Regions from separate parts of the Paenibacillus sp. AK121 genome, predicted to be linked through region 1. Evidence: riboswitches for the same ligand, from Rfam matches in the RefSeq annotation. Region 1 holds a riboswitch; each other region holds the start of a gene.

Evidence for each region. Region 1 has a riboswitch for cyclic di-AMP ahead of KSP24_RS22750 (resuscitation-promoting factor). Riboswitches for the same ligand answer to the same signal wherever they lie in the genome.
Region 2: it holds a riboswitch for cyclic di-AMP, as region 1 does, so the genes downstream of both, KSP24_RS23945 (3D domain-containing protein) here and KSP24_RS22750 (resuscitation-promoting factor) in region 1, are expected to answer to the same signal.
Region 3: it holds a riboswitch for cyclic di-AMP, as region 1 does, so the genes downstream of both, KSP24_RS09005 (hypothetical protein) here and KSP24_RS22750 (resuscitation-promoting factor) in region 1, are expected to answer to the same signal.
Region 4: it holds a riboswitch for cyclic di-AMP, as region 1 does, so the genes downstream of both, KSP24_RS13500 (TrkH family potassium uptake protein) here and KSP24_RS22750 (resuscitation-promoting factor) in region 1, are expected to answer to the same signal.

The regions. Positions count from the first base shown of each region.
Region 1 is NZ_JAHPJM010000017.1:80,680-83,888, reverse strand. Features, by position in the region: gene KSP24_RS22755 (TatD family hydrolase) at 1-437, shown strand, start outside; cyclic di-AMP (ydaO/yuaA leader) riboswitch at 638-917, shown strand; gene KSP24_RS22750 (resuscitation-promoting factor) at 1,189-2,337, shown strand; gene rnmV (ribonuclease M5) at 2,483-3,028, shown strand; gene rsmA (16S rRNA (adenine(1518)-N(6)/adenine(1519)-N(6))-dimethyltransferase RsmA) at 3,036-3,209, shown strand, end outside.
Region 2 is NZ_JAHPJM010000021.1:11,096-14,304, reverse strand. Features, by position in the region: gene KSP24_RS23955 (ABC transporter substrate-binding protein/permease) at 1-208, shown strand, start outside; gene KSP24_RS23950 (amino acid ABC transporter ATP-binding protein) at 195-917, shown strand; cyclic di-AMP (ydaO/yuaA leader) riboswitch at 1,161-1,330, shown strand; gene KSP24_RS23945 (3D domain-containing protein) at 1,337-2,005, shown strand; gene KSP24_RS23940 (polysaccharide deacetylase family protein) at 2,203-3,009, opposite strand.
Region 3 is NZ_JAHPJM010000004.1:59,693-62,901, forward strand. Features, by position in the region: gene kdpA (potassium-transporting ATPase subunit KdpA) at 1-868, opposite strand, end outside; gene kdpF (K(+)-transporting ATPase subunit F) at 1,014-1,091, opposite strand; gene KSP24_RS09005 (hypothetical protein) at 1,275-1,670, opposite strand; cyclic di-AMP (ydaO/yuaA leader) riboswitch at 1,784-1,957, opposite strand; gene KSP24_RS09010 (glutathione peroxidase) at 2,422-2,907, shown strand; tRNA gene KSP24_RS09015 (tRNA-Leu) at 3,056-3,138, opposite strand.
Region 4 is NZ_JAHPJM010000006.1:226,148-229,356, forward strand. Features, by position in the region: gene KSP24_RS13495 (potassium channel family protein) at 1-128, opposite strand, end outside; gene KSP24_RS13500 (TrkH family potassium uptake protein) at 147-1,487, opposite strand; cyclic di-AMP (ydaO/yuaA leader) riboswitch at 1,896-2,048, opposite strand; gene KSP24_RS13510 (CPBP family intramembrane glutamic endopeptidase) at 2,310-3,209, shown strand, end outside.

The sequences.
Region 1 (3,209 bases):
TTCGAAATCAAATTGGCCTGGCACGTGAGCTCAACATGCCAATTGTTATCCATAACCGGGATGCACATGAAGATATTGTGAGGATTTTACGTGAGGAAAAGGCGGGCGAGATTGGCGGAGTCATGCACTCCTTTTCTGGGAGTTGGGAGACAGCTAAAATGGTGCTGGATATGGGTTTCCACCTTTCCTTCGGCGGGCCCATAACGTTCAAAAATGCCAAGCAGCCAAAAGAGGTGCTGGCCCAGGTACCGTTGGACCGTCTGCTTATTGAAACGGACGCGCCTTACTTGACGCCTCATCCGTTTCGTGGGAAGCGAAATGAGTCGGCACATGTGAGATTGGTGGCAGAGGCAGCTGCCCAAATTAAGGGAATTACGGTGGAGGAATTGGTATCCATTACGACCCAAAATGCCTTGGAACGATTTGACATTCAGTGAAAAAGCGAAGAAATCAATCAAAATAAAGAGATAGACGGAGCTAATTATGATTTTGTTGCAGGAAACTCAAGAATATTACAATTTTTTAACCGAATATTTTGAGAAATGTACTTGAAACCTGCTTTACAACATGCATGGAAACAGGATATCATCTTTTCAGTGAATTGTTGTTGAGTGTAAACATCAACAAATCATTTCATGAACCAGTCTCGCTGAGTCCCTTTTACAGGGAACGGGGGAACCGATATGGCTTACAGTACGTCCGGTGTATGTGCAAGAGATAATATCTCTCAGTAGCCGGCTCGACCGAAATTCATTTCCCGGATGGGATTGAACAGGTAGAGAAGCCGTATTTCGATTTCTTTCTGGGTCTTCGGGGTGAATGTGAAGGCGACCGCCATGAGCGGTTGACCTAAGCTAGGGCGACTCTCTACGTCCGAACCCGACAGCTAACCCCGTAAGCGTAACAAGAGAGAAGCCATCTCGTGCATAAGTTTTCCCGCATATTCACACATGTCGGAAGCCACGAAAGAGCTCTCTAGTCTCTTTCTTTGGCTTTTTTTGTTGTGAATAAAAGAAAATCTGTCATCATACTGTGGTTAAACAGGGGAGGACAGCATGCCGCGAAGACGGGTACATGGTGCAGGACAGTCGCAGTACGGGCTTGTCTTGTAGAAAATCTGTTATAGTCACGTCAACGATCAACTATGTCTTACTCCAGACGGCGGGCTATGTAAGGAGGACGGAGGAAATGGGCATTTTCCGAAAAGAGGAGACCCATGAGTCACGCTCATCCAGCATGTCTTACGTATTACGTTGGAAGCAAGAGAATGTGCGCCAGGCTGCTTTGGTTGCTATTTTTCTAATCGCACTAACGATTATGATTTCAATTCTGATGTACACGCAATCTAAAAAACAAGTCTTTTTTGTCATCGATGGTAAGGCATCTGCGGTAGAAACCCGGGAATCCAAGCTCCAAGATTTGCTCAATGAGCATTCTATTTCACTTCAGCCGCATGATACAATTTCCATGCCGCTAAACGGAGCAGTACAAGATGGGGATCGCGTAGTCATTAAACGTGCCAATCAGGTTAAAGTATCCTCAGGCAATGAGACGAAAAAGCTGTACACAACAGAAAATACAGTAGAGGGTGCCATTCGCACTTCGGGCTATAAATTATCATCAACGGATAAAGTTTACCCTGCGTTGGATGCCTCTGTTTCAGCTAACATGGACATAAAAATCGTCCGTGTGAAGAAACAGCAGGTCGAACAGAAAAAACAAGTGCCTTATCAGGTCATCAAAACGGCAGATCCAAGTCTCTATAAAGGCGATAATCGAGTCATTCAAAGTGGCAAATCGGGTGTGGTAGTCCAGCATGTTCAAAAGGTATACCATGATGGGAAATTGGTGTCCAAACAGCTGGTCAACAAGGAAGTCGCACAAAATCGTGTGGATAAGGTAATTGCGGTAGGAACGAAGAAAAAACCGGTCGTTCTAGCTGCTTCCATCGGCCCTAAAGATGCGGTTAAGGCTACAAAGGTTAGTTCGGGCAGTGCTGTCCGTAAAGCAGGTATTAATTTTAATTATAAAAAAGTTTTACAAAATGTCTCCATGACGGCGTACTCTGCCCAGGAGCCAGGTATCGGTACACGTACCGCCTCCGGCACGCGTGTCACGGAAGGACGCACCATCGCTGTCGATCCGAATGTAATTCCCATCGGCTGGTGGGTGTATATTGAAGGGGTAGGCTTCCGCCGTGCGGAGGATACCGGTGGCGCGATTAAAGGCCACAAAATCGATGTGTATTATGAGAGTTTAAGCCGGGCTAACCAATTTGGTCGTAAGCACGGTAAAACCGTATATGTTATCGGACCTGTAAAGCCGGAAATCAACTAAAACAGGTTGTGTATGTTGAGGACAATGCGATAGTATTAACAACATAGTTATACCATGCTAAGAAGAGGATATCCTCTTCTTATTTTGTTTTCAAAAGCAGGGAAAGATAATATATGTTGCTGTGTAGCAGTGGAGGGAAACGAAGATGATCAAGGAAGTGATCGTGGTGGAAGGCCGGGATGATACGGTAGCCATTCGCCGTGCTGTCGAAGCAGATACGATAGAAACTGGCGGTTCAGCCATTAATAAAATGACGCTGCGGAAAATTGCATTGGCACAGGAACGGCGGGGGGTCATTATTTTAACTGATCCCGATCATGCAGGGGAGCGTATCCGTAAAATTATCGCCTCTAAGGTCCCCGGCTGCAAGCAGGCATTTATACCTGAGGCAGAGGCGACGCGCAAAGGGGATATTGGCGTGGAGAATGCCTCCCCGGAAGCCATCAGACATGCTCTCGCACGGGTACATACGACAGTGGAAGGCGCCGAACCGCTGATTGAGATGGCGGACCTGATTGACGCTGGACTTATTACCCACCCCAATGCTGCTGCACGCCGTATGGCCTTGGGGAATGTACTGGGTATTGGCTATTGTAACGGAAAGCAGCTACATAAGCGGCTCTCTGTATTTCAGATCAGTCGTGAGGAATTTGCCAGCGCGCTGGCACAAATCGAAAGTGAAGGATTGTGATATCCGTATGACAGGGATTCAAGATATAGCAACACCGCGGCGTACGAAGGAAATTATTCAAAGGCACGGTTTTTCGTTCAAAAAGAGTCTGGGACAAAACTTTCTGATTGATCAAAATATTCTGAGCAAGATCGTAAATGCTGCCGGATTGGATGATACAAAGGGCGCGCTTGAGATCGGT
Region 2 (3,209 bases), on a different contig from region 1:
GTTCATTACGATCATTAAAGAATCATCAATTATTTCGACCATTGGGATGGTGGATATTATGTATCAAGCCCAGGTCATTAAGAATATTACCTACGAAGGCTTGAGTCCGTTCGTAATCGCAGCCGCTATTTATTTTGTAATGACATTCAGCTTATCTAAGCTGTTGGGTTTATGGGAAAGGAAGTTGAGAGCCAGTGATCACCGTTAAACAACTGCGTAAATCATTCGGTAAGAATGAAATTTTAAAAGGCATTGATATAGATATCGCCAAAGGTGAAGTAGTCGTCATTATCGGCCCGAGTGGTTCAGGAAAAAGTACGTTTTTGCGTTGTATGAATCTGTTGGAACAGCCAACAGAAGGGGAAATTTTGTTTGAGGGTGAGCCGATTACGGCCCGTGGTCATAATATTAATGCGACTCGGGAGAAGATGGGGATGGTTTTCCAGCATTTTAATCTGTTTCCGCATAAAACAATACTGCAGAATCTGACGCTTGCACCAACGCAGGTGAAAAAGCAGTCGGGGAAAGAAGCGGAGAAAATTGCACTGGAGCTCCTGCGGACCGTGGGTCTTGAGGATAAGAAGAATACCTACCCAAACCAGTTATCTGGCGGTCAAAAACAACGTATTGCGATAGCACGTGCTTTGGCCATGCAGCCGCACGTAATGCTGTTCGATGAGCCTACTTCTGCCCTTGACCCTGAAATGGTTGGAGAGGTTCTGGACGTGATGAAGAAGCTCGCTGAGGGCGGCATGACGATGGTGATCGTGACGCATGAAATGGGCTTTGCCCGTGAGGTAGGGGATCGAATCATCTTTATGGACAACGGTCAAATTATAGAACAAGGTACGCCTGAGCAAGTATTCGGTACTCCAAGCCATGACCGTACCCGTGATTTTCTTGCTAAAGTGCTGTAAGAAAATGCTTTTATGAAATATTAACAAAGCTCTCTCGTGATGATGTTTCACGGAGGGCTTTTCTCTTTTTGTCACTATATCTCCATATTTTCGTAACAGAAAACGGATTCTTGATGACAAAATTGTAACGAGTATAGTATGATATTCAAGGTTACCAACATTTTCATGCAGATAAGGTTACAAAATTGTGATATTATGCAGTAAGCCAAAACTTACCGGGGCAGCAGTAATGATAATAAATACTCAGGTGCTGGGCTCAAACCATGGGAAGTGCGGGGGACGTAACAACGGCAATGATTCCAATGCATCATAGAGATGTTGTGGAATATGCCTAGGGGTGAATTGCACAAGCATAGGGCTTCTCCTGAGTCCGAATCCGACAGCTAACTTCGCAGGCATAACAGAGGAGGTACATATCTTTGAAACATTTAAAACATATTGGAAAAACTATGAAATTTACGGTGCTTGCTGCAGCTATTGCAGGGCTGGCACAGACAGCTGGAGTAGCAGATGCTGCTTCGCTTCACACTGCCAAAGAAGGCGATACCTTCTTTTTGCTTGCTCAACGTTATGGGGTATCAGTAGATGAGTTGACGAAGGCTAACCCGGATATTGCGTCCAACAACATATATGCAGGTCTGCAAATTAAAGTGCCAGACGAAAAAAGTGTAAAGGCGGCTTCGGATTCGAAGCCACAGCTTCTTACAGAGAAAGCACCAGCGAATGAGAAGCCAACAATTGAAGCATGGGGCAAAACATTTAAATACAGTAAAGTAGTTGATGTTAAAGCTACAGCATATTCTGCCGCAGCTGATGAAAATGGCAAATGGGGTGCGGTCGATTATTACGGCAATCCGCTTAAGCTAGGTACAATTGCGGTAGACCCGAAAGTCATTCCTATGGGAACAAAGGTGCTAGTTACAGGTTATTCCCATCCCGGATTGCCAGACCATTCTTTTGTGGCCGTTGCCCGTGATCAGGGCAGTGCTATTACCGGAAAGCGGATTGATATCTTTATCCCTGGCAATAAATCATTCGTGAACGACTTCGGCTTCCAGAATGTGAAACTGTACGTCATTGATAAATAGCATTGTGCTTATGTATGATTTAATTAAACATAATATAAGTTATGTAAACTTGATCTATCATACAACATATAACTGGGACAACTTTTTATTAGGCCCGGTTGTTTATCGCTAAAAAAGGCTGTCTTACAAGCAGAAGTATTCTGCTCGTTAAGGCAGCCTTTTTACGTTGTTGGTATATTTGAAGCTTAGACATACTGTTATTTTCGTTCCGATGTGTGAAGTAGCCGGGGGACAGTGACAAATTTGTAGCCCTTAGCTTTTAGAGAGTGGATTAGACCCGGCAAAGCTTGGACAGTGCCTTGCAAGTTGGAACTTTGACCTCCACCTGCATGCATTAAAATAATGGAGCCAGGTCCGGTAGCCGGGATCACGTTGCGCTGAATTTGTGTTTTGCTTAATCCCTTCCAGTCTAGAGAGTCCACATTCCAATTGACGATCATGTACCCATGACGACGTGCCCACTGGATTTGAGGCTCCGTGATTTCACCATAGGGTGGTCGTATCAATCTGGGCCGAAAACCTATACTGGCTTCTAAAATGCGTTCTGTTTTTGTAATCTGGTGGCGAAAACGTTCTGGTCTGGCCTTCCTGAAATCCGGATGAGTATAGGAATGGTTTCCTATAGCATGACCCTCACGGATGATACGGCGTATGATCCCCGGATGCTTTTCCGCACGGTGGCCGACGATAAAAAAGGTAGCTTTGATACCATTTGCGTGTAATACGTCCAAAACCTGCGGCGTATACCTTGAATCGGGCACATCATCAAAGGTTAAGGCAATTTGGCGGGTGTGCGGGCCGCACATTTTAAAAATGTCCGCATGCTTTTTTCGTAGCATCGCTAATGTTGGAGTAGCTCGATCTTTACTTTGATATACCGAAGTAGCGACAACAGCTTCCTTGGGATGGGGCGTTCCAATGTTGGAAGGCGTGTCCGCGTGAACGGGAAAACTTGAAAATGCTAGTAACAGTGCTAAACATGGCAACACTCCCCTGTACCGCATTTGTATTCCCCCTTTCCGTGCAGTGGTACCTAGTGGTGCTCTCAGCTATTATGTACCTGTCCTATTAAAATTATGCTGGTGATTGAGTGAAGCCCTACACGGCTGAAGAGAAGTACATCATGAAGCGGGTATCCGTGAAGATGACGAAGTAAACGTACATATTCTCTTAAACATGACCGAAAACTGAAGCATTTTCGCAA
Region 3 (3,209 bases), on a different contig from region 1:
AGACCATCATCGAGCTAAAAATAATCCAGCCCTGCTTGCGATTACGGGCAAACAATCCAAAAGTATACGGCAGCGAAGCCGGCATTACCCACATTGCTAAAATTTCCAGTACGTTCGTCCAAGGACTTGGATTCTCAAAAGGATGAGCAGAATTAGCTCCCGCAAAACCGCCCCCGTTCGTGCCCAAATGCTTGATGGATTCCAATGAGGCAATAGGTCCCATAGCAATCTGCTGCTGTGTACCGCTTAAAGTCGTAATATCCGCTGTAGGCTGTAGCGTCTGTGGTACTTTTAGTCCCACCAGCACCAGCGTAAGTATAAAGGCAAGCGGCAGGAAAATCCGTATGTTGGCTTTAATAAAATCTTGAAAAAAATTACCCAGCCCTTCACCGCGCCGCGTCAATCCCCTCATAAAAGCCGCAGCAACCGAAAACCCCGAAGCAGCCGAAGTAAACATCATCATCGTGACGAACGCCATCTGTGTCAGATACGTAAGCCCGCTCTCACCGCTATAATGTTGGAGATTCGTATTGGTCATAAAGCTGATTACCGTATTAAAGGCCAATGATGCTTCCATATTACTGTTTCCAACCGGATTGCCTGGGAGTATAGCCTGCAAGCGCAATAGCAGGTAGCTGATCCCCACAAGCACCACATTGGTTGCAATGAAACTCATAGCATACGTGGTCCAACGCATGCTGTCCTGTTTCTTCAAGCCTACAACCCTATAAATCAGCTTTTCCGTTCCACTAAAAATCCGATCCGTCCGATTCGGTTCATTCGAGAATACGTGATACATATAGGTGCCCACCGGCTTTACCAAGAGCAGCAATATGACGATCACAATTCCAATTTGCAGTAGCTCCATCCTCTATTCCTCCTTAAAATGCTCCTGCATTTGGAACAACAGACCTGCTTCAGACCATCCATTGAGTGCACACGTTTGCGAAAATCTGCCCCTCTGATGCTTCATTCTTGATCTGCTGTTCCCGCCTGCTCGATCCTATAGTTGACTAGAACTTTTCAGGATTCAGGAGTGCGTAGATTAAATACACGAACACAATAACCGTGAGCCCTAGCACAACGATCATCCTCTTCGCCCTCCTTTTGAGGTCTGCGCATCACACCAGCGTATAAACAGTAATATCACTCCATAACTCACAGCCATTACGAGCAGCATGTATAAATCCATCATGTTCCTATCCTCCGTATCGCTCCTCAGATTGTCCTTTTGATTCCATCATAAAATCATAAACCAGCTATGTTATAAGTGCTTATCCGTTCAGCAGGAAACCCACCTCTCCGTTCAATGTGTAGATCACATGGTCCGCTCCCAATCCCCGATAAATTCCTTGCGGATTACAGCCGTGCGTAATAACATAGATCGATTCTGATGTTAGTGGCCGACATATTTGCAGGAAACGGCAAGTCAAATTCAAGCTGTTTTCGAACAAATACACACTCCCAATTTCTTTACTAGGAAAATTCCATTTTCCCGCTTGCATGGTATTGATGCGCACAATGTGCTCCACACCCATTTTTTTGAGCTGTCGTTCCTCCTGAGTGCTATTTGTGAGAACTGCAAACGCCAATTTTTTGAACATAAGCAATTTCACAAAACTTCTGCCCGCTTCATTCGGTGCAGTGACAATAATTAACCGACCTTCCATCAGTAGCTCCTCTCCCGGTATAAAAAGACAACAAAAAGAAGCCGAAGGAAAAAGGCTTCCTCCGGCTTCATACATTCCATGATAAAATAAACCATGGTTGCACACGGCGGTTTGTTGCCTCTCCCTGTACGCTTACGAGGTTAGCTGTCGGATTCGGACGTGAGAGTCGCCCTATTTACGGCACTTGGCCGGAAAATTCACCCCATGAGACACACACGGCTTGCAAAACCGTACATACTCGTTGGTTCCCCCGCTTTTGCAACTGCAAAATTCAGCGCTTTAGACAATTCGTTGTTGCTTCATTGGTGTTAATTTGAAATTACGTCTTGAATCATACACCCGTGCAAGGAAGACTGTAAAGCTCAACGGCGGGGCTATAAACCACCCTTTAGAGCATAGGAGATTAAGAATAACGCTTACAAGGCAGCTATGCTTCTCGTATCTCTTTAAAACTCTGTATTTCACCCCTTTTTGAAAATGAAAGGCATGTCAATATTGGCGTAGTGTATGGCTTAGTTACTCCTTATTTGCAAAAAGGAAAGAAAATACGCTATACGTGCCAGATAATTACCGATTGAACCCGTTTTTATGAGAAGAAACACCTCAATTAGCTCCATTTGAGGTGCGATTTACCGTTTTGAACAAAAGACGATTTTACAATGGTCCAATGCCCGTATACTCTTCCGGACTTGCAACCCCTTGTTGAGTTGCTTACAATTTAATTGCAGAATATTGAATGAGGAGGGATATCTTGACCGTATATAAATATGATGCACAGACCCTACAAGGGGTACAAATTCCGTTATCCACATACGAAGGGAAAGTTCTACTTATCGTGAATACTGCCAGCAAATGTGGGTTAACCCCCCAGTACAAGGCGCTACAAGAGCTATATGACCAGTATCATGAACAGGGGCTCGAAATTTTGGGATTTCCCAGCAACCAGTTCGCCAAACAAGAGCCGGGCTCCAGCGAGGAGATCTCCGAGTTTTGCCAAATCAATTACGGTGTGACCTTCCCCATGTTCGCCAAGACAGATGTCAACGGTGATCAGGCACATCCTCTATTTCACTACCTGACCCACACCGCTCCAGGAGTATTAGGCTCCAAAGCGATCAAATGGAATTTTACTAAATTCTTAATTACACGAGAAGGTAACGTATTTAAGCGTTATGCGCCGCAAACCACTCCAGATAAGCTTATAGGAGATATTGAGAAGCTTTTGCGGAAAAACTGACATCTTTCTTCATTACAGTTAACGAGCGGTCCGCTGTCCATATGACCGCTTCTGTAACAGAATGATATAACGAAAAATATTTAACGAAAAAAGCACCCCTTCACGTAAAACGTGTCAGGATGCTTTTTCAACTGGGTATTGCACATAATGCGGTCGAGAGGACTCGAACCTCCACGGGCGTACGCCCACTACCCCCTCAAGATAGCGTGTCTGCCATTCCACCACGACCGCATGTCATAATGTATTGAGGCAACAGATTTATTATACTCTCTCAGCAACAATTTGTAAACAATAATATTATA
Region 4 (3,209 bases), on a different contig from region 1:
CTCATACTGTCTACAACATCCTCATTCCGATCAATGCCCAGCACCTCGCACCCCATATCCACCAATTGCAAAGCCAGGCTTGAGCCAAACCGTCCCAGGCCAATGACTACAAACTGCTGCGTTTTCATATCTACTCGAAAACTCCCTTACCCTATAATTATTTTACCTTCTGGATGACGATACAATTCCTTACCCTTTTTCGGTCCCAGTGCATAAGCTAGCGTGAGTGGACCCAGCCTGCCTGCAAACATCGTCAGAGTAATCACCAGCTTGCCTACAACTGACAAATCAGGTGTAAGCCCCATAGACAGCCCTACTGTACCAAATGCAGACACTGTCTCGAACAAGATCATTAGAAAATGATGATCTTCGGTTGCGGACAGAATCATCGTCACCCCAATCACGAACAGCAGCCCCAGCAAGGTAATGGTCAAAGCCTTATAAATTCGTGCCTGCGCAAGTCGGTACCGAAACAGCACAATATCTTCCCGTCCCCGCAGCATCGAAAACACCGCTCCAATGAGCAGGGCAAATGTAGTGGTCTTAATCCCGCCCCCAGTGGAGCCAGGCGAAGCTCCAATAAACATAAGTATGATGATAAAAAACTGCGTAGCCTGCCGCAAGCCTGCAATGTCCAGCGTGTTGGCACCTGCGGTACGTGGAGTAACGGACTGGAATAAAGAACCCAGCAGTTTACCACCCCAATCAAGCGAACCAAGCGTCTTTGGATTCGTAAACTCAAATACAAAAATGACGAGCGTCCCGACGACAATCAGAGCAGCTGTCATGCTGAGTACCACCTTGGTATGTAAGGATAGTCTCTTACGCTTACGATAATCTGCCAGGTCTGACATCACTACAAAACCAATACCACCCGAAATAATGAGAAACATGGCTGTAAAATTAACAATCGGATCATATACATAACCTGTCAGGCTGCGAAATTCACCGAATAAATCAAAACCAGCATTATTAAACATGGAAATGGCATGCCAAATTCCAAAATAAATCGCCCTGCCGACAGGCATATCAAATGACCAGCGAATCGAAAAAATAGCTGCACATACGCCCTCAATCATCAGCGAGTACCATAGCACCTTGCGGATCAATCCAACAATTCCTTCGACAGAGGTCTGATTCATCGCTTCTTGCAAAATAAGGCGCTCCCGCAAGGAAATGCGACGTTTGAACACCAGCGCGATCAAGGTAGCCATGGTCATAAAGCCAAGACCACCGATCTGGATCAGCGCAACGATAACGATTTGACCAAAGGTTGTAAAAAAGAGCCCTGTATCCTTAACGACAAGTCCGGTTACACAGGTCGCGGATGCGGCAGTAAACAAAGCGTCTATAAACGCAAGTGGTTTTCCTGTTGTATTAGAGATGGGCAGCATTAACAATAAACTACCTATTAGAATGATAATGGCAAAGCCTGCAACGAATATCTGCGGTGGAGAAAGCCGAAGCCAGCGTGCATTGGGATTCATCTATTCATCACTTCTCTCCTAATCCTTAAAACTATAAAAACAGTGACTTAATACGGTGTAAGCCCGCTACGCGTTCCATTTATCTTCCGATCGTCGTTGCCCCTGATTTTTTTGATTTTCCAAACCTTAAGTAGCTATAATTAGCATTCCCTGAATACAGGAAGAATGCATGTCAAACACTACTCGGCTCCCTGTGCTATTGGCGAGCAGCAGCGAAGGGGGCAGAATTGTTCTGAAGAAGCGAAGCGTTTGCCTTTATCTCCGGATTTTAACCATTAAAGGGTTTATACAATCAAAAAAATCCGGGGATAACTGCAATTGGAAGAATAATCTGAACCCGCAGCGGTCTAACCAATCCAAACACTTTTATACACACAAAAAAAGACACCGGAAAACCGAGTGCCTGACTTGGTTCCTGCCCACAGCCTACGAGGTTAGCTGACGGATTCGGACAGCACAGTATGCCCTATTTACACTTCCGGTCCATCAGGATCGGCTGTAAAATTCACCCCAGTAACATGGTTCCCCCGTTTTCTCATAGAAATTCGGCTTAAATGTATATCATTACCCATATATTTCATAGGCATTGCCTCAAGATTATAATCCTTCTCTATCCAGATCACAAAACCGATTTCGCCGAAAAAACGTGAAATTGGCTTTAATTCGCGAATAGACATCGATTAATCACAGCTTATCTAATTTTATTAAAACTTTAAAGTGCTTTCACTCTATTTTCATGAATATCGCTGGTCTGTTGGCGGGAACCTGTGCAGTATGATATCTTTAATGGATGTTCTTATTTACAGATTAAGGAGGAAACTCATGAATCCTATCGGGAAACCGGTCGTGCTCACGGCCAACTTCAAAAAATTAGGCTTGCTGGGCGGGGTTGGCCTGATTTGCTTTTTTATCTTTCAATTGCTTATTCCCTCAATTAGCAATCCAAGTCCGGAATCATTGATGAATGCAAAGGTCATCAGCAAACAAGAAGCGGTCATACACGCCCTGGACTTTGCCCGTTCCGAGCTGGGCTATACGGAATCACAGCCAGAGAAGCCCGTCGTAACCTATCAGGCTGAAACAGATTTGTACGGTTATTTATCCAGAGAAAAATTGGTTCAAGAGTACGATCGTACATGGAAAAAAAATTATCCTTATGAAACCTTTCGGGTTGATTTGCCTGACTCCTCAGCGAAGGGCAAGCTGCAAATCCATGTGGATTTATCCACTGGGAAGGTCGTTAGCTTTAAACGGATCACCTCCAGCACCAATTACACACAGGCTGATGTTTCTACAGATGAACAAGCACGAAGCAGACTTGTACGTGTAGCTGAGGGTGACATGACGCTCGAAGCCAAGGAACAGGCTGCAGCAATATGGATCAAACGCTTTGGCTTTAAGCCATCTGAATTGAAGCTCGCGACCACTGAGGGGGAAGGTGGATTAAAATATACCGTGGACGAAAAGAAAATCGGCGCCTCGGTACTTACGCTGGCTTTTACTTTTGAAGACGGGGATGTTCGCTCGTTTACCCAAAGCTTTTCGGCCCCTTCGTCCTATACCGACTATGTTAAAAAGCAAACATACTGGGCGAATTGGATGACTTATGCGGGTTATGCCCTATTTAGCTTTGTCCTGGGCGTACTTGCCATTGTGTATGCGTCACTCACTCGACGACATACTTCATTTGTTCGTGGTATTATTCTGTCCATTGTATACTTT